Regions from separate parts of the Peribacillus sp. NPDC096379 genome, predicted to be linked through region 1. Evidence: riboswitches for the same ligand, from Rfam matches in the RefSeq annotation. Region 1 holds a riboswitch; each other region holds the start of a gene.
The links. Region 1 has a riboswitch for cobalamin ahead of metE (5-methyltetrahydropteroyltriglutamate--homocysteine S-methyltransferase). Riboswitches for the same ligand answer to the same signal wherever they lie in the genome.

Region 1 (8,107 bases):
ATTAATGTAGATTTGGATGCCCGGGATGTTTATAGACTTTGTAATAGGATATTAGAGTTACTAAAAATAGATAAAGAAGAATGGTCAGTTGAAATAAAAAATTAAATGTTATGATTAATTTATTGAATTAAAACACTTACTAAATATTGTGAGTGTGTATTAGTTTGTTAAACGGGATATGTTTCTTCAATTTTTTCTTACTTTGTTAACGTTTCTAAAGAAATAGAATAAATGTTAGGGACGCTTTTAACTATTGTTATTTATAATTTTTTTGAAATGTTTAAGAGCTCATCTGTCCTCAAAATCAAATTGGAAAACCTATTGAATTAACTTATTCCTCCATATGTGATAAAATGGAATTAATCCGTACATAGTTCAAATTATTAATTAGAGCTATTTACGAACTATGCAATACCTTCACATATAAATAGGAAGAAATAAGTTAGATAACGTTGATTTAATCATGTTTTGTATAAAATTCTATGTCACGTACAGACCGTATCGCAAAATATATTGCATTTGGAATACGTTGGAGCGTAAATAATACTCGTATTTAAAGCTAATATTGTAGGCACTCTTGAAGAGTGTCTTTTTTATTTATGTAAGAACATAAAAAAATCAATGAAACTTGTAAATATTTGATAAAATATATTTAAGGAACTTATTGACTGTTAGGAAACTAGGAGGTTTTTTAACAGTGAAAGGTAGTATCAAGAAGGACAAGAAAACAGGTAAGTATTACTATGTAATCGATATGGGCATTGACCCATTAACAGGGAAACGGACACAAAAAAAGAAGAGGGGTTTCATCTTTAAGAAATGCTACCAGAACAGGTGAAATAGTTGTGAAAGGCATCCGATAAAGTAAGGGTGCCTTTTTTATTGTACAGATAAATATTAATAGGAAAAACCACTCTGCTTTTTTGCAAGCGGAGTGGCTCCAGAAGTATAATTTCATTAAATGGAAACCTAAAATACAAGCCATAAGACCTTGATTTTTTATTTCTTGTGGTCACAATCGTGGTCACAAAAATGCGTGGAATCACAGTTATATCAACACTTTTAGCGTTCAAACATACCCAACAAACCCCTTAATATTCACCTATTCCTTCTGCCGTATCCTCTCCAAAATCGCCATCACATCATCAGGCTTATGAAATTCAATCGGTGACACGCCTTTCTCAAACACAATTGATTCTGCATCCAATAGCAACACATAACGACCATTAATTTTCCCTAAATGGACATTCTCGCCGAAATCAGAAAGCAATCCTTTCACAGAAGTATTGCCAATTGTCATCCGCATTTCTGCATCAGGTGTATGTTCAACGATTTGTGCTGTGGCTTCAATCACTTGATGTGTGTCGAGTCGCTCTTGAATCTCACGTTTTTCGCTCGCTTCCCAAACTTCCATCGCCTGTTCAAATTGTTGCAGTTCTTCGCTGTTATCAGCGAATGTTTCTTGAACATGCTCCTGTACCATATTCATGACTTGTGCTTTCAAAATTTCTGGCATGGATTCACCATAATCAACGAATTTCAAGAAATCTTCGAAATAACGAGCATGTGAAGCTTGATGAATTTTCAGTTCGCCAGGTTCAACCATGCCTTCTTCTGGCATGTAGGGATATTGGATGGATTTCATGTTTTTCGTTGTGATGGCCATTTCTACGTTGCGAATTAAAGTTGCTTCGTCCGAGATAGAAGCGACTTTAGGTTCGAAATCGCATTTAAGCAGGAATACGAATGGTTCATCAAAGTATTTTGTTAATTTTGCACTTGCAATGAGAAAAACCCCACCGCGAACTGCACTTGTGTCTAAATATGCGCTGACAAATTGCTCATTTTCTTCATGAAATTGTTCCTTTGAGTCCGCAAAACGAACACGATTGAATAAATTATAGTTCGGATTAGAGTCTAACTCATGACCTTCCTCGACGATAAAAAAGCCAATTTTAGTTGGAACTTGTTCGGCTTTTGGATGCCGATCTACTTTACGCTTGCTAATCTTCATTAATTCCCCATCAAGGAAATCCTTGAGTGAACTTTCTTCATACTCTTCTTCGTCCAATGTTTGGAAATGCTTATATCGCTTGTCCGCCTGATCACCTTTTCCCTCGACGGATATAACGTAAAAGGATAAATATTGTATTGAAAAATCCATTGCATTCACCTATTTTCTTTATTTCATGCTTATTTAGTATAAGAATGCGTGCTTGTTCCGTCAATGAGCATGTTTTAGTTTTTGATAGAACAGGGATGTTCAATCATTAAGAAATAGTATTCATTCAATTGGCAGGAAAGCGAGTGTTAAATTTACCATTGTTGTTAAAGTTTTAAAATTTTTACCGATATATAATTAAACGATTTAATACAGTTTTGAGGAGCTAAGATTAATGAACCCATTTATTAAGAGAAACAAAAAAAAACATGAGGGAAACTTGTACGAACAATATGAAGAGATCGTTGAGATTAATGTTGAAAACTATCAGGATGTTTTAACTCAAATGAACATGATTCAACTAACGAAAAAAGATTTATGTATTGCGCGTTCGTTTCAGCCATTGGTTAAAGAAAATTTAGAAGAGATTGTTGGAAATTTTTATCTGAATTTAGAAAAACAGCCGGGGCTGATGAGAATTATTCAAGATAATAGTTCAGTTGAACGATTGAAAAAAACATTGTTTCGACATATATATGAAATGTTTAGTGGACAAATTAATGATGAATACATAAAGCAGAGAAATATCATTGCACATGTGCATGTTAGAATTGGGTTGCAACCAAAATGGTATATGTGTGCATTTCAAGATTTACAAAAATCATTAATTGATTTGGTTACACCAATGGCAGAAACTATTGAAGAGTACCGTGAAATCGTACTTGTAATCACAAAACTATTAAGCTTAGAACAACAAATCGTTCTGGAAGCTTATGAATTGGAAAGTGAAGAGATCCGTAACCAAATTGAATCGGAAAAACAAGTTATTAAAACGACTATACAAACAAACACTCATGAATTAGCGGCAGTCAGTGAAGAAACGAATGCTGCTACACAAGAAATTCAGAATAAAATCAGTGAAATTCAATCTTTAACAGAGGTAGGCTCCAATATTGCAATTGATACTGTTCAAAAGTCAAAAGAAGGAGTTACTCTTTTGAAAAATGTGGAAACGTTGATGGTCAACTCTCAAGAAGCCATGAATCAATTCTCTAACCAGATGGAGCACTTAACTAATACTTCGCTTAAAATAAATGGAGTGGTTACAATGGTTACACAAATCGCTGACCAAACAAATTTATTGGCGTTGAATGCTGCAATCGAAGCAGCAAGAGCTGGTGAAAATGGTAAAGGGTTTGCTGTCGTAGCAGGAGAAGTAAGGAAGCTTGCTGAAAATACGAAGAAATCAGTATCTGAAGTTTCATTGTTAATTAGTGGAATCCAATCTTATACAGAAGAGATGAGCTCCTTTATAAATTCAGTCAAGGATGATATGAAGAATGCAAAGGAACATTCTGGAGAAACGACGGTGTTTTTTAATCAAATTCTATCTGCGATGGAAAAAGTAATGAAACAAAATGTGAATATAGCTGGTGAAATGACCGATTTTACAGAAATCTTCCAAAGTCTTAGCTCTGGGTTTGATAAAGTAGCCGTTTCTTCAGATGAATTAAGTCGCTTAACGACAAATTTATAAGTTGAAAACTAAGGAATCTGAATCGAAAGATAAATGAGGGTGTCCCATAAAGACCTAGCACTCTAAATCAGTATACAGTGTTCCATACACTAATTTTGTGCTGTATTTAGTTATTGCGAGGTCTGACCTTTGATTTCGAGAATAATTATTACAGGAATTTCCTCGTTAGAATATATAATAATTCTCTAGTCAATTAAAAAATGAAGTAAAAAGCCAAATAAACATTTTTGTTATGAAAAACCCGAATTTCCAATGAAATTCAGATCTCATCTGAAAAAATTTGGTGATTGAGTTTACGGTTATTTCAACATTAACCCCGTTAGAATATTTAATTTACTCCTATTCTCAAAAAAGTAAAAGTAAAAAATGTTTCTTTAAGGGGCGGATTGAGAAAAATGTATCTGAAGCTAAATTAAAGGAAGCTAGAAAAGACAAGAGATTTCCTATTATTAGATAGGAATTTTAAATTATGCTAATGTATATTTTTGGTTCAATAGATAGCTGTCAGTGTGCTATTTAAAAGTCTACAAATAAAAACCTTGTCTGCTGATTAAAAAAATGGTATAGTAATAAAGCGATGAGCTAATTTGCATAAGACGAGGAACATGCTTAACGCACGTTAGGGATGTGGCCCAACGGTTTCTCGCCGCAAACGCATCAAAGACGCCTGCTTTGCAGGCGTCTTTTTCAATGTAATAAATGGAAACTAGGTTACCCTAAAAAACACGTAATTAGATCTCGCATTTTAGGTTATAAAGACTATTAATTGTGTGTAGTGTGCACAAACTAACCATTATTGGAAATCACGTTTATTTTTTTGAAACTTCTTTTGCAATTTTTATGTCTTCTTTTACATCCTCTTTAATATCATCTGTTAATTCTTTTGTCGCTTTTTTAAATTCCCGTAGTGAATTTCCGACGGCTCGTCCAATTTCAGGAAGCTTACTAGGACCAAAGACGATAAGTGCTAATATAAGGATGAGAATTAAACCTGGCACACCAATATTGGAAAACATATTTTCACTCCTCTTGTGTAGATATCTATTATTATAGACTTTTATCAAGCGTTTGCAAGATGGATATTTAGCGTAAGACTCCTGATCATACTAAGAATAAAAAAGTAAAATGAATTGTATTTTTCTCAATCATTTAGGCTTGCAATCTTTGTTCATTTCAGATATTATACTAATACAAGCTGCGTTGTACGTATTGATAATTAAGTTTTAACCTTTAAGCTGTAATAGGGAGTTTTATATCAAAACAAGAATGTCAGGCCTTTTTCATTGACTGAGGACATACAGGACTGTTTTTGCAAACACCCACTTTGAGGAGTGGTGGTTTAAAACTTTATTACTGAGCTTACGGCAATGGCGGCTACCTAATTGTTAGGGACAAAACCAGTTCTTTATAGAACTGGTTTTTTTAATATTCCAAAAGAAATCTCTCGTATCCAAGGATCCAATTCTTGGGTATGGGAGTGTTCTACATATATGTCTTAAGATTTTCCACGCCTCAGGAAACAGCTAAAGTACATGAATCTCATCAATTCTAAGGATTCAGTATCTGTTTTTAACTCCGCCAATTCATTAATATATTGTCTTCATTCGTCTAATCTATCTTACCAACATTTTAATCTTTTTATGAAAGAACAGATGTGTTCCTGCAAAAGGAGCTCATTTAAATGAAAATTATAATAAGACTTTTAGCAGTTCTTGATTAAATTTGTCTTTTTCATCATAAAAAAGACCATGTCCGCTATTTTCAAAAGGAATGAGTTTAGACTGAGGGATATTCTTGTGCATCACCTGAGCTAATTCATACGGACATACTTGATCTTTTTTACCATGCAGAATAGTTGTTGGAATCCTGATTGCAACTAAGTCGTTTCTTAGATCTTCATCACGTAAGGATTCAGAAGCCTTCATTGTCCCTTGACCAGATGCTTCAAAACCAAGTGTCAAAAACCAGTCGTTAAATTCACGACTAATTTTACTTGCAAAAAACATCTTGCCGAATTCATCAAGTATCTTTGGTCGATCCTGATAGGCTTGACTAATAATTGAATTTACTGCCGAAACCGGCATTCCATACGGAAAGTTATTCCTTTGAACAAACGATGGGGCTGCAGCACCTGCAAGAATTAATTGGCTAATATTGTGCCCGGCGTGTCTAGACATATAACGGGTTGCAATGACACCACCGATTAAAAAGGCAATTAAAGTAGGATTAGTTAATTTTAACGTGTCAATAATCCCGCGGATATCATCAGCCATTTCGTTATACGAGTATAAGCTAAAGGGGCGATCTGATTTTCGAAATCCACGTAAGTCAAGTGCAATGCAGCGAATCCCGTATTCAGGCAGAATATCTAACTAATATTCGTACATTTTATGATTGACAGGCCAACCATGAATAAATAAGGCTGGTTTCCCATTTCCAATATCCTCTACAAAAATATTTACATTGTTATCAGTCTGGATATAATAGGCCATTAAATCACCCTCTCATTCACCGGTATATGGATCGAATGATGAAAAAAATGATAAGATATTCGAAACTATTTACAACGTTTATCCCTGAATTATCTGACCAAATAAAAAGATACTTGCGAAATCAGACAAGATGATATAATCTTAATCCCAATAAACTTTTTATTGCGAGAATTCAAAAAATGAATAATATTCAAACGATAGGTGTTAAAAGCAACAAGCAACATGTTTTTAACTTAAAAGGGAAGTTCGGTGTAAATCCGACACGGTCGCGCCACTGTTATGGGGAGTTCTTTATCGTTAACCACTGTTTCATCATGAAATGGGAAGGGATAGAAAACGATGAACCTAAGTCAGGAGACCTGCCTATTGGATGCGCTTATTACCTACGCGAAAATAGGGAGGAGTGATAGCCGTATGTTGAAACTGATTGCTAGTCTCAACTCTAGTTAACTATGTCTATCATTAGTCTCTCTTTATTGCAAAGAGAGACTTTTTTATTGAGGCAATTAAAATTGAAATGGGGGAACAATAATGGGAATTAAAAGTTCAAACGTAGGCTATCCGAGAATTGGTGAAAATCGCGAATGGAAAAAATGTTTAGAATTGTTTTGGGCAGGAGAGCTGACCGAGTCGCAATTTACAAGCAAGATGGAAGAAATTCGCCTATCACATTTACGAAAACAACAGGAAAAAGGAATTGATCTCATTCCTGTCGGTGATTTCAGTTATTATGATCATGTATTAGATACAGCTGTTATGTTTGGGCTCATCCCAACACGATTTAAAACAGAAGGAAAGCAACTTTCACTTCAAACCTATTTTGAAATTGCCAGAGGCAGTAAAGGTAAAGTAGCATCAGAAATGACAAAATGGTTCAATACAAACTATCACTATATCGTGCCCGAGTTAGAAGATGCACAACCGGTTTTAGTAGAAAACTGGCCATTGAAATTATATAAAGAAGCAAAAGAAAAATTAGGGATAAATGGGAAGCCTGTCATCCTCGGGCCGATCACTTTTTTGGCATTGTCAAAAGGATACGATGATCAAAAACGCAAGGAATTGTTACAAGCGCTTATTCCACTTTACGTCGAAGTATTGCAACAATTAGAAGAAGCGGGTGCTGAGTGGATACAAATTGATGAACCACTTTTAGTAAAGCAGATTGATCGTGAAATTTTACGTGATGTTAATGAAGTGTACACAGCTTTTAAAAAGTCCGTCCCAAACGTAAAAATCATTCTACAAACGTATTATGAAAGTATCGAACATTATCAAGCCATCGTTCAATTACCAGTTGCAGGAATTGGTCTCGATTTTGTTCACGACGAAAACATGAATATTGCTCAATTACAAGCAATTGGTTTCCCGAAAGATAAGGTTTTGGCAGCAGGAGTCATTGACGGCCGAAATGTCTGGAAAGCCAATTTACAAGAGAAAGCAAAACTCATCGGAACATTAACAAGTATAGTTGACGATAATCGTCTCATAATTCAACCATCTTGTAGCTTACTTCATGTTCCTGTGACAGTGAAAAGTGAACAAAGCTTAGAGGCCATTGTTAAAAATGCACTATCTTTTGCAGATGAAAAACTGGATGAAGTGGTCTTGTTAACGAAATTTGCAAAACATGAACTAACTGTTGAAGAGCTTGACAAATGTGACCAAGCAGTTAGATTATTAAATCATTCATCGTTCCGAAACGTGAGAGAAGTGCAAGATACATTAGTAAATTTATCTCATTATTCAATAACTCGCGTAGATGCAAGCGAACGAAAAGCATTGCATGATAAACGATGGGATTTACCATTACTTCCAACGACAACAATCGGTAGTTTCCCGCAAACGAAAGTGGTACGAAAGCAACGTTTGAAATGGCGAAAAGGGGAACTATCAAACGAACAGTATGAGCAATAC
Region 2 (8,107 bases), on a different contig from region 1:
GGTTTTCCGTTATCCCTAGCGGGTTCATTGCTCATTTTGTATCTGTATATAAGCGAAACAAGCAGATGGTATGACTTTACTATTCCATTTAGTTTACATGTCATGATTGTCGCATTGCTTTTAATCGGGCTAGGCTATTTCTTGCAAAAATCGTATAAAAGCTTTTTTAATATCTTTATTATTACCGGTCAGGTCCTATCGATGGTGTCGTTTATGACGCTCTATTTTGGAACATTGCAATCCACTCTAATTACCGCTTTAATGATGGTTTCAGCAGCAATTCAAGTTCTGTCCGTTTATTTATATCGCCATCATCTTCTATGGATTCCGGTTGTTTATACAAGCGCCGGTGTGTATGCATCCGTATGGGCCATTTTCAAATTTGAGAATGAATATATCTGGATGTCATATCTATTCTTAGGACCATTATTGTTCTATGTTTTGTCAGTATATGTAGGGAAATATTCGAGGATGGGCAGAAATTATTTCTTTTGGTTCAGCCATCTGACCAACCTTCTTGTGGTAGCACTTGGTTATCTTTATATAAGTGTGACAGGTGCAAATATGTATTTCTACTTAATACCGCTCAGTCTTTATGTGGTCAGCGCAGTGAGGACAACGATTGTGTGGGAGCGTTTTACATTCACGTACATTGGATTTACAGTTCTTCAGTTGCAAGTATTACTTGTTTTTCAGGAATATAAGCTTTTCAACTATCTAATCTTTACTTGCACAATTACGGCAGCTTTGATAACGATTCTTTGGAGTCGAGTGAATCCAGAATGGAAACGGATGATTGATTATTATTTACTAGTATTCTTAAATCTGACTCTCCTTGTTTATTTGTCAGATTGGAATATATTCCGTTTTTCTAGCAACTTGAATGTACTTTCAGTTGTACTTTTCACCATTCAAGCCGCGTTTGCGATCTATTTAATGATGAAACGGAAGTGGGAACATTTTATTGCGATCCCGCTGATGCTAACATTCTTATTTTATGTGCGCTATGCAAACGAGTTATCAATACTTGCAGGTACTGTGTTGTTGTTCGTTGCATTATGTGTGATGACTTGGATGAGCAAGGTGTTTTTCCGCGGAATGGTTCGAAAAGAAGAGACGTATCTAGTGATTGATGTGTATCGAATCGTAGGGTTTCTGTATGTGGTGACAATTAACTGGCGTTTTTTTACGAATGTGGAAAGTTATCCCGCGTTAGAAATCATCGCAGCCTGCTTAGTCAGCGGCTATTTACTTGTTATGCGGGCTTTCACTTTAGATCAATTAGAAAAGAAAATCTATCTTACAGCAGCGGTCGTATTAAGCTTATATCCATATTATGTTATTATCGATCAATTTAACATTCCAACTCTCGTAGCAACAGAAGTCACGATTCTTCCATTGTTTATCATCAGCACATTATTGCTGAGAAAAGTATTCGCTGATGGGCATACGACGCAAACCATCGAACTAGTTATTGTTCCTTTGTTATTTTTAGTATTAATCATGGATGCACTACAAGGAAATACCGTATATGATGCATTGGTAATTGGTACGTTGGCATTAGTCGCAATCATCTTCGGATTTATTGTGAAATATAAATCGTATTTCTTAGCGGGGACAGGGACTATTTTGTTAAATATCTATATGAACACTAATCACCTATGGGGCAATCTGCCATGGTGGCTCTACTTGATCATTGGCGGTATCGTTCTTATCGCGCTTGCCAGCTTCTTTGAATGGAAAAAACAAAAGGAAAATACGACGTCCAAGAAAATTCTTGAACGTAACAAAGAAAAAATTCGGAAATGGTTTGAACGGTGGAGGTAGAATGATGAGATTGATATGTCAAATGACTATGATTCGTTTTTAGATAAATGAAGAATGGACCGAAATAGGTAGAAGGTTCAAGATAGAAAGAACAGAAAAGGCTGTCCCGCGGGGCAGCCTTTTCTGTTCTTTACGTTTTCTGTGATTGTCTGGATAAGCCTTAAGAATATGAGCAATGTTACTGAAAAAGAAGCGTTTCAGCATATTTGGTTCCTCCTGGTTGTCATTCAATAAAGAGGATTTGTATCGATCTTATTTAAATAGATCTGGGTAAACGGTTTTGGCAACAAGCTCGACAGCTTCACCAATACGTGGTCCTGGACGGGACATCACGTCTTCATTTAAGTAGTATACTTTGTCTTCCTTAACGGCTGTAAGTTGGTCCCACCCTGTACGGCTCTTAATTTCTTGTTCAGGTTTTTCAATAAAACCGGCAGTTGTTGTGATGACAGCAGGGTTGCGTTTAATAACTTCTTCCTCAGAAACTTTGATCCAACCTTCTTGATCCTCAAATATGTTGGTTACACCCGCTTTTGCAAGGATTTCTTGTTGAAATGTCTTCTTTCCAGGTGTGTAGATTTCTGGAGCAGGACTTATTTCTAAATAGACACTTTTCTTTTCATTAATAGAGTCTGTTTTTTCAATGACAGCTGCAACTTGGTTTTTAATCGTATCGACGATTTCGCTCCCTTTCTCCTTAACGCCCATTACTTCAGCAATTTGCTGAATGTCTCCGTAAACATCTTCAAATGTAGCAGCAGATGCAATGACAAAGATTGGGATTCCCGCATCTTTCAGCGGCTGTAAAGTAGCTTCGTCGCCAATTGTATAGGCGATGATGACGTCTGGGTTTAACGCAATTATTTTCTCTGCGTTAATATTCATTGAATCAGAAACAGATTCAATATCGGCAGCTTCTTTTGGATAGTTATCAACATCTGTGACCCCAACTACTTTTTCACCTGCTCCTAGAGCAAAGAGAATTTCTGTATTGCTTGGTTGAAGGGAGATCACTTTTTCAGGTACTTTATCAAAGGTGATCTTGTCGCCAAGATCATCAGTTACTGAATAGGGCTGGTCTTTTTCTTTTTTAATTTCACTTGCAGGGGCATTATCCTTACTTGGTGCTGTTTGATTATTATTCCCACAGCCAGCAAGTACTAAAATAAAAGAAAGCATTAGTGCGAGTAACCAATTGTTCCATATGAATTTTTTCATTGTGTTCTCCTCATTTCTCATTCCTATAAATGGATGGATGTATTATTTTTTCGTCGATTTAATGTCATAGCATATACTCTCGTGAGGGATTTCCTCAACACCAAGTTGTTTATTTACATAGACGGCCATAACGAATAAAACGTTTGCTAGTAAATGAGCGTAATCGAACAGGATTTTAGGAACTTCTCTTTCAAGACTCACTTTATGTAGCGCTCTTACTGACTTCTTCGCTTCACTGCGGCAAGTGTGCAAAATACAGGCACCGGGAGTTCCTTGTGGCAAGACAAAAGTACCGATAGAGTCTTTGACCTCTGCTGTATAAAAATCATACATACCACTTAGGCGATCTAAGTCTTCTTGCGTGATACCTAATCGTCCGCGTACTGAGCCGTTTAGATTATAGCCCATGTCGAGTAAGTACATTAAATCTTTGTGTACAACAGGTACGTTTTTAGTAAATGCACAAGCTAAGCCAATACGAGATGTCAAGGAGTCAGTCCTGATCTCGAAGTCCACTGTTGAAGCGGATTCGCGCATGTACGGGTAACACATAAAACGGAAATCTTTTTTTGTCAAATGTAATCCCCCTTATATGATGAATAGAGTGAATAGCCCTTGAAATCGTTTTTTATAACAAAAAAACCGACCAAGAAAATTGGGCGGCACACCATCCTACATATCCAGTTGGAAAGAAAAGATGAGAGTTGCCGTACAATCCTCTTATCTTCCGAAGAGTATAATACGATGGAAAGAAGGCAGGTCTCCTGGCTTGTGCATCCATTTACTTTAAGGTCCTTCCCATTTTATATAACGGATTGCGTGCTACGTCCGATTCCGTTAAATAAAACAGTGGCATATCCTTATTTCATCGCACTTACAGTTGCGGAAACAGCTTCGGTTCTTCACCGAATTCCCTATTAAGCTGAAAGTTCAGCACCTTTTTTCTGCAAGATTATATTCACTTATCAATAGTTTACCATATAATTCCGATAAGAAAGTCATACTTTTTGTGATGTTTACTAATACATATGTTTACTAGATCTAAAAATTTGAAAATTTGTGCAATTATGATATATGTTGAATGAAAGATCCACCATTTTTCTTCCAGTTTGATAAAACTCATTTTGATGCGAAATATGCTCAACTCTACTGGGTAAGGCCATTATGTAAAGTTTGTAAATATATTGGAAAAAGAAGGGTTAGAAAGGGAGTCGTCGAATGTAGTTTAAGTTAAAGTAATTTTAAATGAATTGTGTCGATAGGATGAAAAGGTTAGTTGTTTTTTCAGATCTTTTGAAAATCGATAAGGGATGAATCACAGGAGGTAAGGTATGACATATGAAGGAAAGCACCCAAAGTTAAATGAAGTGATACGTAATATCGAGAAGGTTATTATTGGGAAAAGAGATATAGCAGAATTAAGTGTAGTGGCTTTACTTTCGGGAGGTCATGTTTTATTGGAAGATGTTCCAGGTGTAGGTAAGACGATGATGGTCCGTGCGCTGGCCAAGTCAATCAGTGCAGACTTTAAACGAATTCAATTCACACCTGACCTGCTGCCGTCTGATGTAACAGGCGTTTCCATATATAATCCAAGGGAGCAAGAATTTACTTTTCGTCCTGGGCCGATTATGGGGAATATTATCCTGGCTGACGAGATTAATCGAACATCTCCGAAAACTCAGTCAGCCTTATTAGAAGGGATGGAAGAGGCAAGTGTGACGATTGATGGTGTAACGAGAGTGCTGGAGCAACCATTCTTTGTTATGGCAACACAAAACCCTATCGAATATGAAGGAACGTACCCTCTTCCTGAAGCTCAACTTGATCGTTTTTTATTAAAAATGAAAATGGGATACCCAGATATATTTGAAGAAGTGGAAGTTTTGAATCGTGCGCGTTTGGCTTCACCGCTTGATAGTCTTGGACCCGTTATGTCATTGGTTGAACTACGCGGTTTGCAGCAAGAGTCAAAGGCGGTTATTGTCGATGATGCGATTAAGCATTATATTGTTGAAATGACACAAACAACGCGCCAGCATCGCAGTGTATATTTAGGTGCGAGTCCTCGTGGTTCGATTGCCTTAATGAAAGCATCTCAAAGCTACGCTCTATTATATGACCGGGATTATGTGTTGCCGGACGATGTTCAATATCTTGCCCCATTTGTGTTATCGCATCGCCTTATCTTGAAATCTGAAGCGAAGTACGAAGGGATTACAGCTGAGCAGGTGGTTGCTGAAATTATTGATAATATTCCTGTACCAGTAAAAAGGGCTGTGAATTAATGATGAAATCGTTGGTAGAGAAAATGAGACCTTATGCAAAGGTTGTAGTGCTTATTAGTTTGGTAGTCTTGGCATTTGGGTTTGCGATGTTTCAGGGAGGTTTTCTCAGTTGGTTTCTGTTCTATACGTTTCTGCCATTTGCCCTTTATTCGATAGGGCTGTTTTTCTATCCTATCCACAAGTTCACGGTAACAAGATCGTTAGATAAAACGGAACTCAGAACAGGGGAATCGATTGAAGCCAGAATTGAAATCACACGAAAAGACCGCTTCCCGTTGTTATTTCTTCTAGTGGAAGAAGAGCTTAATGGCCGATTAGGCAAAAACACGTCCATGAAGAAGGCGTTCATTTTCCCTTGGTTCCGGAAATCATTTTCGATTACGTTTTTGCTTCATAATCTTCCAAGAGGGGAGCACGGCTTGTCTGCGATCCGTCTGAAAACTGGAGATATGATTGGATTATTTGAAAAGGAAGCCAATTATGATCTTCCAAAAAAAGTCCTAGTCTGGCCTGCTTATTATGATTTGTCGTATAAGCAATTGGAGAATTTCTTTAATCAAGGAGAAGCAGGGTCTGTAAAAAAGATGCAAAGAGAGCATTCAATTGTCAGTGGAGTTCGAGAATACCAGCCGGGTGACCAAATGTCATGGATTAACTGGAAAGCGACAGCCAATAAGAATGCCATTATGACCAAGGAATTTGAAGAACAGAAAAGTCATGATGTATATTTGGTCCTGGATGAAGCTTCATCAGAGTCCTTTGAAGATTCGGTAGTATTTGCTGCCTCCTTCGCGCATGTTCTTCTGAAGAAAGGGATACTAGTTGGCTATGCAGGTTCGGCGATGCATGAGGCGCCACTACCGATCCGAGGTGGAGATGGACAGCTCCAAAGAATCCTTTACCGACTTGCCAAAACAGAAGCAGATGAAAAAGGGAGTTTAAGTTCCTTGCTTGGATCACATCAAACCGTATTATCTCAAAATGTAGCGATCATCTTGATTACTTCGCATTTGGATCAAAGAATGGTGGAACAAATCAGTGCGTATAAAATGAACCAGTCCATTACGATAGTTTGTATAAAAAAAGAAGGACAGTTAGCAGCTGAAGATCTTTTTGCAAAGCGATCCGCCTATATAAGAGGGATGAGAGTTAGTTATTTGGAGCAGGGACATTTTGAATCTGGATTAGTCGAGGTGATGGCTCAATGATTCAAAGAACTAGTCTACTCGATATATTGTTGAAAGTGGTTTTATACGGATACGGCACTTTGTTGTTATGGGAATGGCTACAGCCGGTTAATCAACTGACAGATACCGATAATATGGGCGTGTTTATTGTATTTATGTGTCTTTCTTTGCTTTCGTACTTTTTACAGGTGCATTGGGTTGTAAGAATAATGATTTTTGTGGTATATACAACTGTTTCCATTCAATATTTATATTCGCAGTTTTCACTTTTTGAACTCGCTTGGATTGGGGAACTTATAAGTGATATGAAAATGAATATTTCAAGAATGGTGAAAGCGGACTGGATGTTATTAACAAACAGCTTTAGAACCTTATTGTTTTTTGTTTTGATTTGGCTCATTTCATATTTAATTCATTACTGGGTAGCTGTCCGTCGAAATCTTTTTTTATTTTTTCTGCTAACCATTGTTTTTTTAGCGGTTCTTGATACGTTTACCCCGTATGATGCGGATGGTTCCATTGTTCGGGTTGTTATCATTGGTTTTGCTGTACTGGGATTGCTCGCTTTTTTCCGTTTATTTGAACAGGAAAGATTAACAGTGTCTATTGATGGTTTACGAAGATGGCTTATTCCATTAACAATTATGCTGTTGTTTAGTGGGACAATTGGTTTTGCAGCACCGAAACTAAACCCCCAATGGCCAGATCCTGTTCCATTTATTATATCCTATTCAACTAAAACAACAGGAGATTCGAAATCAGCAGGAAGCAAGCGTACTGGGTATGGAGAAAATGATACCCAACTGGGTGGTTCAATTTCTGACGACCATGCAGTTGTTTTTTATGCAGATACTCCCACTCGACACTATTGGAAGGTGGAGAACAAGTATTATTACACTGGCAAGGGCTGGACAAGGCTTAATTATCCAGGAGAATTGACAGAGTATGAAAATGATCAGGATATGGTGGATCTTACAGATACAGAATTACCTGGAATAAAGCTTCAAGAACAAAAGGCGTCCGTTAAAATGGAGCAGTTCTACAATCATGTTCCATATCCTACTCCTAGTTTACTTAAAAGAGTTTCAGCTGAAGAAATAGATCAGTATATTTTTAATGACTCGACGAATTTATTGACAGCTCAATCGAAAAATTGGGGTAGGATCAAGCTTACGGATTATGAAGTGAATTATTATCTTAAAACATTTGATCGAAATTATTTAAAAAAGGTTACATCTGCAAATGATGTTCCTGAAGACATTATAGGTATTTATACACAGTTACCAAGGAACCTACCTGAAAGAATTCGTAATTTAGCGTTAGAGATCACTAGTAATAAAGATAATTGGTATGACAAGGTAAAAGCTGTTGAAAATCATTTTGATGGTCCTGAGTTTGTGTATGATAAGCAAGATATTCCTTATCCAGAAGAGCAACAGGATTATGTGGATCAATTCCTATTTGAAACACTGCGGGGGTATTGTGATAATTTCTCTACAGCAATGGTTGTTCTATTACGTTCACTCGACATTCCGGCACGCTGGGCAAAAGGTTATTCTGATGGTGTGGCAACGATAAAAAACGGTG
Region 3 (8,107 bases), on a different contig from region 1:
ACAAATGAATTCGATCCGCTTTGCGAAACGAGCGTCTTAAAAACAGTATTAGCCGGTTTGCCAATTTTATCAGCTACTGCTGTGCCATGGATTTTTCCATCTTCGTTGTCATATGTAAGAATTTCGTACGCTACTTTATTACCATCAAGGATTCTCATGGCATTTGTTTTACTCACACGCATTATGGCCATCCCTTCATAATTTAACCTACAAAATAAACTCCTGCCAATTTTCTTAATTCCGCTTCAAGATGATCTGGGTAGGAAATAAGGAAGCAAGTCGAAGGTCCTGCAGATGTTGCAACGTTGATTTGATTTCTAAGTGCATCTGGAATATCCGTATCACTCAACTTTCGCCATTCATGGGCAATACCCTTTGATCCGACCGGAAGCACGACTACATCTTCGTATTCACAAACTGCTTTAAATAAAGAAAGTGGGGCAATACGGTCTGCCTTCTCGATCACCTCATGACCAACAAGAGGTTGTCCGATAATAGCCACCTTCCTCATCCGATTAATTTCGACTGAACCTTTCCATTGACCGATTACAATCAATCCAAGAGCAGATTGCACTAATAGAAAATTACTTTCTGTACTTCCCGTAATCGGAATATCCAAACCTAGCTCTTTTTGTCCAGCCAACACTCCTGTACAGATGTCGTCCCAAGCCGCTTCACCGCAAAAGTTCTGAACGGTTACCGCAACTGGTTTGGCACCTGCTGCCATGCATTCCATGACCGCTACCCGAAATGAGTAATAGGCTGTTACTTCATAAGGAACTTTTACAATATCCTGTTCCTTCATGCCAATCCCACCGCTATTATCACATGAAATAATTAATGTTTCAGAATTAGATATCGGCAATTTTAAAACGTCCCTCATTCCTTTGCACCTTCATTCATCATTTTTTGCAAAATAGGTGTTAATCGCGGCAGCAAAATAAGGGACACACCTAAATTAATCGCTGTTGCAATGGTCAGCGATGGAATTAAAGCCACAAAAAATGACCAGCTGATGATCATAATGAATGGCAAGGGAGAAATAAATGCATTGCCAATAAAAAATAACAGACTTGCCCCAACCTTATTGCCCTTTCGATACAAAATGCCGAAAGTCCAAGCAAGTAAGGCCATTTCTAACATAATAATGAAATGAAGAGGACCGAGCAACATTCCACCTATAATAGCTGAAATGAAATGCCCGAGCCCGCCAACAACCGCACCCGCAACTGGACCGAGTAAACAAGCTGCTAGTAACGAAGGAAAACTGTCCAGTGCCACGCTGCCAATAACACCTGGAATTTTTATAAAAGCACCTGCTACCGATAAAGCAATAAAGATGGCAAGGAGGCTCATTTGTTTAACATTCATTTCAATCCGTTTGCTCCTTTTTCTTGGTGTTGTGGAACACCTTCGCACTTCTAACGTACTCTACATCTTTAACCCCAAGGCGAACATTAATCGCCCGTGCAAGTGCAAAGAAATAGTCAGACAGTCTATTTAAATATTGTAGTGACAAAGGAGAAACAGCGGCCCCTGATTTCACAAGCGTTACAGTCAGTCGTTCAGCCCGACGCACAACGGTACGAGCAAGATGAATCGTTGCGGCTGGCTTCGTTCCCCCTGGTAAAATAAATTTCTCAAGTGGTGGTGCTTCCGAAATATATTCATCAATACGCTGTTCTAAATACGTAATCGCTTCTGCTGTTAGCTTTTCCGGTGCTTTATCAGAAATCGTTGCTAAATCACCGCCACAATCAAATAATTCATGCTGAATCTTCTCCAGGTCTTCTAAAACATCTGCGAACTTTGTACGATCTAATTCCGCCATAGCTAACCCAACATAGCTGTTCACCTCATCAACCGTTCCATACGCTTCCACTCGAACGTCATCCTTATCCACTCGGCCGCCAATGACGCTGGTTTTCCCTTTATCTCCTGTACGTGTGTAAATATTCATGCTTTCATCTCCTTATTTTAATTGTTGATTTAAGCCATACCAAATGATATCGACGCGGTTGGATAGGACCGTCAAGTCTTGATAGACCCAACCTGTAACATCACGCCAAGTTCGGTCTAGTTTGTTCATTGGGACAATTCCCTTTGAAATGTCGGTTCCAATTATAATGATTCTTCGATCTCCTTGCTCCTGCTCCCAGTCGTGCCATGTTTGAATGTACGTCTTCCAATTCGCACGAATGTTTGAACCATCGCTACTCTCTACATCATTCTTTATCCACATCTCAATTCCTTCTAATACAATCTTTTTTTCTAAAAAATCATTTGAACGAAGCGGGAGTGGATAATCATAATAAGCAGAAAGCCATTGGGTTTGTTCATGTAACGACCTTACCCATTTTCTTTTTCCATTATAGGCACCGCCTGTAACAAAGTGCATCTCTCACCCCTCCTCAATTGCTCGTAGCTCTTCCAGTAAAGCTCGTACCCACAACCGTAAGAAATTTCCCAGCCCCAAAACGGCTTTTGCTCGGGAGCATATTTAACAAGCAAATCACGGATCACCCCACCATGTGTAAGGATTACAGCAGATTTAGTTTCCTTCCGCTTCATATCCTCTACAATTTCGCTCCAGCCCCGATTTACTCTCTTACTAAAGTCGTCGAAGCTCTCCCCACGTGGCGGTTCTATTTCAAACGGACGCTCCAACCAGCGCTTATAATAAGAGGAGCTTAATAATTGCTCATAGGTTCTTCCTTCCCACTCACCAAAATTCATTTCACGAAATTCTCTCTTTAAAATAGGCTCAAAATTTGGAAATAAGATATTTGCAGTTTGGATGCAACGATTTAAATCGCTGCAATACAACCGATCATAGTTTGGATAGCTTGATTGTAATCGCTCTAGTTCCTGCAACCCTTCTGTTGTCAACCGTGAATCTGTCCATCCTACATATTGCTTCTTAACATTCGCCTCCGTCATACCATGGCGAAGTAAGGAAAGGCCCACACCGTCAGCCATAAAAACAGCTCCACTCCTTCTACCGATGCTCCCAGAACATCGCCTGTGATTCCGCCGAACCAAATTGTGGTTTTCCTGCGGATCAATAAAAAGAGAATACAAGCTACCGCTATCATGATTAAACTCATATAAAGTAAAGGCAAGCTTATGTAAAATGCCATAATTAATAAGACAATTAGATACAAGCCATATATATGTATACTACTTTTTTTCGCTGCTCTTTGAAAAAATGCTGCCAATCCATCTTGTTTAGCAAGCGGCGCTGTATAGAGCAACATCCCCATCACCATTTTACTTATGGTAGGAATTAAGGCAATTAAGAAAAAAGAACTGAGATTCATTCTTGAAATGATTTCATAAATAAATAGAAACCTTGCACTTAATAAGACGATCACAGATAAAACACCAAACGCTCCCGTTCGCGGATCGCTCATAATTTCAAGCCGCTTTTCTTTGTCCTGATAGGAAAAAAACGCATCACTCGCATCCATCCATCCGTCAAGATGAAGGCCTCCTGTTAGAATAATCGTCAGTAGCCACACAACGAAACTAATCGCAAGCAAGGAGAAAGGCGTCCACTCCATGAGCGCAAAGAGACTGCCGCTGACTAGCAAACCGAGTGTCAGTCCTGCAAGTGGAAAGGTCTGAACAGCTCGATGAATGGATGGTTCATCCATGGGAAGCTGTTTTTTGATCGGAATTGCCGTGAAGAACTGAAGATTAATTAAATAACCGATGAATACGCTCATTCTTTACTTGCTCCCTTTCATCATGAGTGGAATACCCGATTCAACCAAATAGGCTTGAGTTGAACGAGCAACAAGTTCCTGATGCAGCCTACCAATTGTTTTTTGATAAGCCTGTACGATTTCACTACTTGGTAAAGGTTCGTGCAATACTTCATTACTGACCACAATCAAGCTGAAGCAATGATTTCGTATTGTTTCTATACTTCCCATCATTTTTTCAAAGACGTTTTGGAGATGTTGTTTGCCGAGCTCTGAATCTATCGAAAACAACTCATTATCGAGCCAAGTGGTCAAACAATCCAACAAGACGATTGTCTGTTTATTGTAAAAAGGGATGGAGTTGTCAATATTTCTAGGGAACTCACCAGACTGCCATGGAACAACACTATTTTGACGAGATTGCTGATGCAACTCAATCCGCTGCTGCATTTCTTCATCTTGTGCTCTGCCACAAGCCAAATAATATAACAAGGTTCCAGTATGAGCTCGCGCCAGCTCATGAGCTGCTTTTTCCGCAAACGTGCTCTTCCCGCTACGTACGCCTCCAGTGATAAAGTAGATGGGTGCCGTCTCCATTTCAGCCATCCTTCCATTCTCTATTTTTCATTGCCAGCACCGTACATTCATACACCCCCGTGCTAACTAGCTGAACTAATGATTCCATGGATTCACCTTGTCGGATGTTTGTCCCCCGTTGCGAGGCAGCAATTAAGACGCTATCTTCCGTCGTAGTTTCTGCTCCATATTCATATAACGCCTTTACCTTTGCTTCTGTTGCAATAACAAGACTCTGAATAAACGCTTCTTCCGGTAAACACCCGTTCACAAACACCCATGTATGGACGCTGGGTCCTTTAGCTCTTTCAGTATGAGATGTATGAACCGGAATTCCTTTACCCGCCGTTACCACGATGAAAGTGGAGATATCATCGCCTTCATAGAAACGTACTGCCGCTGTCTTCACATCAACATTCGTCATCATGCCCACCGTTTCGCTTGGATTAAATCCTTTTGCAGACAAGTACTCTATCATTTCCTCGAGAGGATCATGACAATCATAAGTACGCTTAACGTGACAGTTCACAAACGTTTGATTCCAGCTGTCTCCAGCTCCTGTTACTCCAGAAGATAGCGTCTTAAGCGGGATCGGTGAATTCAATGCAATCCACTCATCATTTCTTTCTAAATATCGCTCATTAATCACCAGTGCCTCCTGCTCCTTGGCAAGATGAGCCGGAACAATGAAAAGTTGCGGTTTAGGAAGACTCGGATGTGGTCGATTTTCAATTTCCGTTTGGTATACCGCTTGAATGCGTTCTCGTTTCAGCACTTCATTCGGCCTATCATTGATCTGAATCCTTCCTTTTTCCAACAGTAGCAATCTATCACAGTATAGACTAGCAAGATTTAAATCGTGGAAAATAGAAATAACAGTCAGGTCTTTTTCCTTCGTCCACCTTTTCATCAAGTCGAGTAGCTCCTTCTGATAGGAAAGATCCAAATGATTCGTTGGCTCATCTAGAAAAAGAATTTCCGGTTCTTGTGCCAATGACTGTGCAAGCAAGACACGCTGTTTCTCACCACCAGAAAGCTGTTCAAAAGGTACATGTTGAAATTGGGTGACACCTGTTTGTTCCATAACCTTTTGCACAACTTCTTCATCTTCCGTTGACCAACTCTGCAGTAAACCTTTTTGATGCGCATATCTACCAAGAGAGACCGTCTCTTTTACCGTATAGGAAAAAGCCTGTGTAGAGTGCTGAGGTAGAACGGCAATGACTCTAGCAAGTTCCTTCGTACGATAATCCTGCAGCCTTTTTCCTTTAAGCATGATTTCTCCACTATGATAAGGTAATATGCCACTCATCATTTGGAGCAGCGTAGTTTTTCCACTTCCATTCGGTCCAAGAATTCCAAACAATTCTCCTCTGGCAACCTCGAAGGTAAGGTTTTTCAAAACAGGCATTTCCCTTGTATACCCACCTATTAATTCAGTAACAGTTAGCATATTCATCACCTTCTTTCTATCCTGCGCCGTTTTAATAAGATCATGGCAAAGACAGGGGCACCAATTAACGCGGTAATAACACCAATTGGTAATTCAGCTGGGGAAATAATAATTCTTGAAACAAGATCTGCCAGAATTAAGAATCCACCTCCAATGATCATCGATAACGGCAAGAAATGCTTGTGATCCGGACCAACAAGCTGTCTCGTGAAATGTGGAATCACCAAGCCAACAAAGCCTATTGTCCCTGAAACAGCCACAGCAGCCCCAGTTAGCAGCGAACCTGCAATTAAAATCAGTAGCTTTCTTTGTTTCACATTCACACCTAAATGCTGTGCACGATCTTCTCCAAAGGATAAGGCATTTAATTCACGTGCATTCAGCATAAGGATCACAGCTCCCACGATAAAGAATGGCAAAATAATCCCCACATAGCTCCAGCCACGCATTGAGACACTCCCCAATAGCCAGCCAATAATCTGACGTAATTCTTCTCCAGTCATGGCAATCATCAGGGAAATAAATGCGCCTAAAAACGAACTAAAAATAATCCCTGTTAAAATAATCGTTTCTACCTTCATCGAGCGATCCATTTTCTGTGCAAACAACAGTACAGAGAAAATCGTCAGGAACGAAAATAGGACACTTAATAATGGCAAAGTAAATAACCCGATAACAGGTAGTGACAACCCGAAGAATAGTGTTACAACCGCCCCCACAGAAGCCCCCGAGGAAACGCCGAGTGTATAGGGATCGGCCAACGGGTTACGCAGAAGACCTTGAAACGCTGCACCAGAAATAGCAAGAGATGCTCCTACCAATCCTGCCAAAACAACACGAGGCAAGCGTATTTTCATCACAATATTCGAAAACATCACATTTGCTTCAGTTGACAGCGGTAAATGAAAAACTTCCTTGCCAATAATTCGAAAAAGCTCAGACACAGGCACTGAAACCGAACCTACTGAAATTCCAACAATCATCGAGACAGCAAGAAATGCAAATGCGAGTATATAAGCTAGCTGTTTGTTGTTTTGTAAAATTTTACCTATTTTCAAATCTCCCAAATTCCACTACTCCCTTACCATGCATTTTTAGAGGGAATAAATAAAAGATCAGCCTCCTCTATTTCTTTTAGGAAGTCTGACCCTTATAAGTCAATCGTCTATAGTATGAACAGATGTCCCCATATGTCTGCCACACACCTTCCCATACCCGCAGGCAAATTAAATTGGGTGCACGAATACAGGCAGGCCTCCTGGCTTATGGTCTACGTTACGGTACCATCCATATCTTCATACAGTGGTGGAACCGCGTTGGCACTCACCAACTTCTCTTTTAAGTCCTAGATCAGACACCTATTTCGTTTATGTATTTCGCTTCTATCCATCTATTATACACAATTGAATGCGAAAACTAGTCAGAAAATTATTGCATTGTGAGTCAACAGACAATCATGTTTAATAATCCTCTGACACAACTACTTTTTATTCTTTGCTCTGCATGGATTCTAAGTATTTTATTAGCTCTTCGTCATCATCAGTTCGGAACACTTCTTGAGTATAGTCAAAAATAATATAGGTGGGGGTGCTTTCTATTTTCAATTCAGGATATCCAGATGGTAATTTTCCATCTGCATCCATCGTGTGAATAGGGCTTAAATCATACTTATTTTCATCAAAATTAACAGGACTAACACCCGATTTTCCAAGGATAATCAAAGCACTGTTTTCATGTTCCCTTGGCAATAATCCCTGATAAGAAACGAGTTGCTTAACGTCCAGTTTAATGGAATATGTCGCCTCTTGCCCATTTTTCCACTTTGCATGGATGACATAAGATTTATAACCAACCCAGTTGTCCAAGGCATACTCTCTGAAACTGACTGTATCCCACTCCTCCGTTCTTAAATAATCCTCTTCATCCCCAAAGCTATTCATCTCTGAAACAATGAAACTTTCGGGTTCTTCAGCGAAATCAATTATAAGTTTTGTTCGAGGGTTAACCTTAGTAATTGGATCTTCTTTTTCGCCTTTCACAATTACAATCCCGTCCCTTTCAAAACTGCGAACCTGATAAGCAACCTTATCTCCATCAACTGTCGCGAGTAACTCTGGAGGTGTATGAAGTTTCTTTGTTTTGGCTTTATCTAGGGTATATAGTGAAAGGGAGCCTCCAAAAATAAGAACTACTATTAACAATAGATTTTTCTTCATTAGATTCCCCCCGCAAAAATTGTTTTATGAACTCTATTCGAATTCCTTGAGGTTATTACTATTGGCGCAATCTTTTTAAAATGAAGGAAATATAAAAGTATTCTTTCCCATTTTATCACAGCGTAAATACAAAATAGTCTGGCGATTTAAAAAAC

Region 2: it holds a riboswitch for cobalamin, as region 1 does, so the genes downstream of both, ACIQZI_RS22635 (hypothetical protein) here and metE (5-methyltetrahydropteroyltriglutamate--homocysteine S-methyltransferase) in region 1, are expected to answer to the same signal.
Region 3: it holds a riboswitch for cobalamin, as region 1 does, so the genes downstream of both, ACIQZI_RS19390 (FecCD family ABC transporter permease) here and metE (5-methyltetrahydropteroyltriglutamate--homocysteine S-methyltransferase) in region 1, are expected to answer to the same signal.

The regions. Positions count from the first base shown of each region.
Region 1 covers NZ_JBIWFD010000002.1:857,852-865,958, forward strand. Annotated here, with positions in the region: gene ACIQZI_RS13335 (DUF262 domain-containing protein) at 1-105, shown strand, start outside; partial or broken gene ACIQZI_RS13340 (Arm DNA-binding domain-containing protein) at 698-832, shown strand; gene ACIQZI_RS13345 (DUF3900 domain-containing protein) at 1,103-2,164, opposite strand; gene ACIQZI_RS13350 (protoglobin domain-containing protein) at 2,397-3,698, shown strand; gene ACIQZI_RS13355 (twin-arginine translocase TatA/TatE family subunit) at 4,508-4,714, opposite strand; partial or broken gene ACIQZI_RS13365 (alpha/beta fold hydrolase) at 5,387-6,190, opposite strand; cobalamin riboswitch at 6,373-6,571, shown strand; gene metE (5-methyltetrahydropteroyltriglutamate--homocysteine S-methyltransferase) at 6,719-8,107, shown strand, end outside.
Region 2 covers NZ_JBIWFD010000009.1:8,537-16,643, reverse strand. Annotated here, with positions in the region: gene ACIQZI_RS22650 (hypothetical protein) at 1-1,827, shown strand, start outside; gene ACIQZI_RS22645 (hypothetical protein) at 1,867-2,031, opposite strand; gene ACIQZI_RS22640 (ABC transporter substrate-binding protein) at 2,080-3,045, opposite strand; gene ACIQZI_RS22635 (hypothetical protein) at 3,088-3,582, opposite strand; cobalamin riboswitch at 3,783-4,001, opposite strand; gene ACIQZI_RS22630 (AAA family ATPase) at 4,377-5,333, shown strand; gene ACIQZI_RS22625 (DUF58 domain-containing protein) at 5,333-6,541, shown strand; gene ACIQZI_RS22620 (transglutaminaseTgpA domain-containing protein) at 6,538-8,107, shown strand, end outside.
Region 3 covers NZ_JBIWFD010000004.1:479,683-487,789, forward strand. Annotated here, with positions in the region: gene ybaK (Cys-tRNA(Pro) deacylase) at 1-182, opposite strand, end outside; gene ACIQZI_RS19350 (hypothetical protein) at 203-883, opposite strand; gene ACIQZI_RS19355 (ECF transporter S component) at 880-1,371, opposite strand; gene ACIQZI_RS19360 (cob(I)yrinic acid a,c-diamide adenosyltransferase) at 1,373-1,960, opposite strand; gene ACIQZI_RS19365 (bifunctional adenosylcobinamide kinase/adenosylcobinamide-phosphate guanylyltransferase) at 1,973-2,398, opposite strand; gene ACIQZI_RS19370 (histidine phosphatase family protein) at 2,350-2,979, opposite strand; gene cobS (adenosylcobinamide-GDP ribazoletransferase) at 2,937-3,728, opposite strand; gene ACIQZI_RS19380 (bifunctional adenosylcobinamide kinase/adenosylcobinamide-phosphate guanylyltransferase) at 3,732-4,313, opposite strand; gene ACIQZI_RS19385 (ATP-binding cassette domain-containing protein) at 4,306-5,742, opposite strand; gene ACIQZI_RS19390 (FecCD family ABC transporter permease) at 5,742-6,803, opposite strand; cobalamin riboswitch at 6,968-7,113, opposite strand; gene ACIQZI_RS19395 (hypothetical protein) at 7,224-7,952, opposite strand.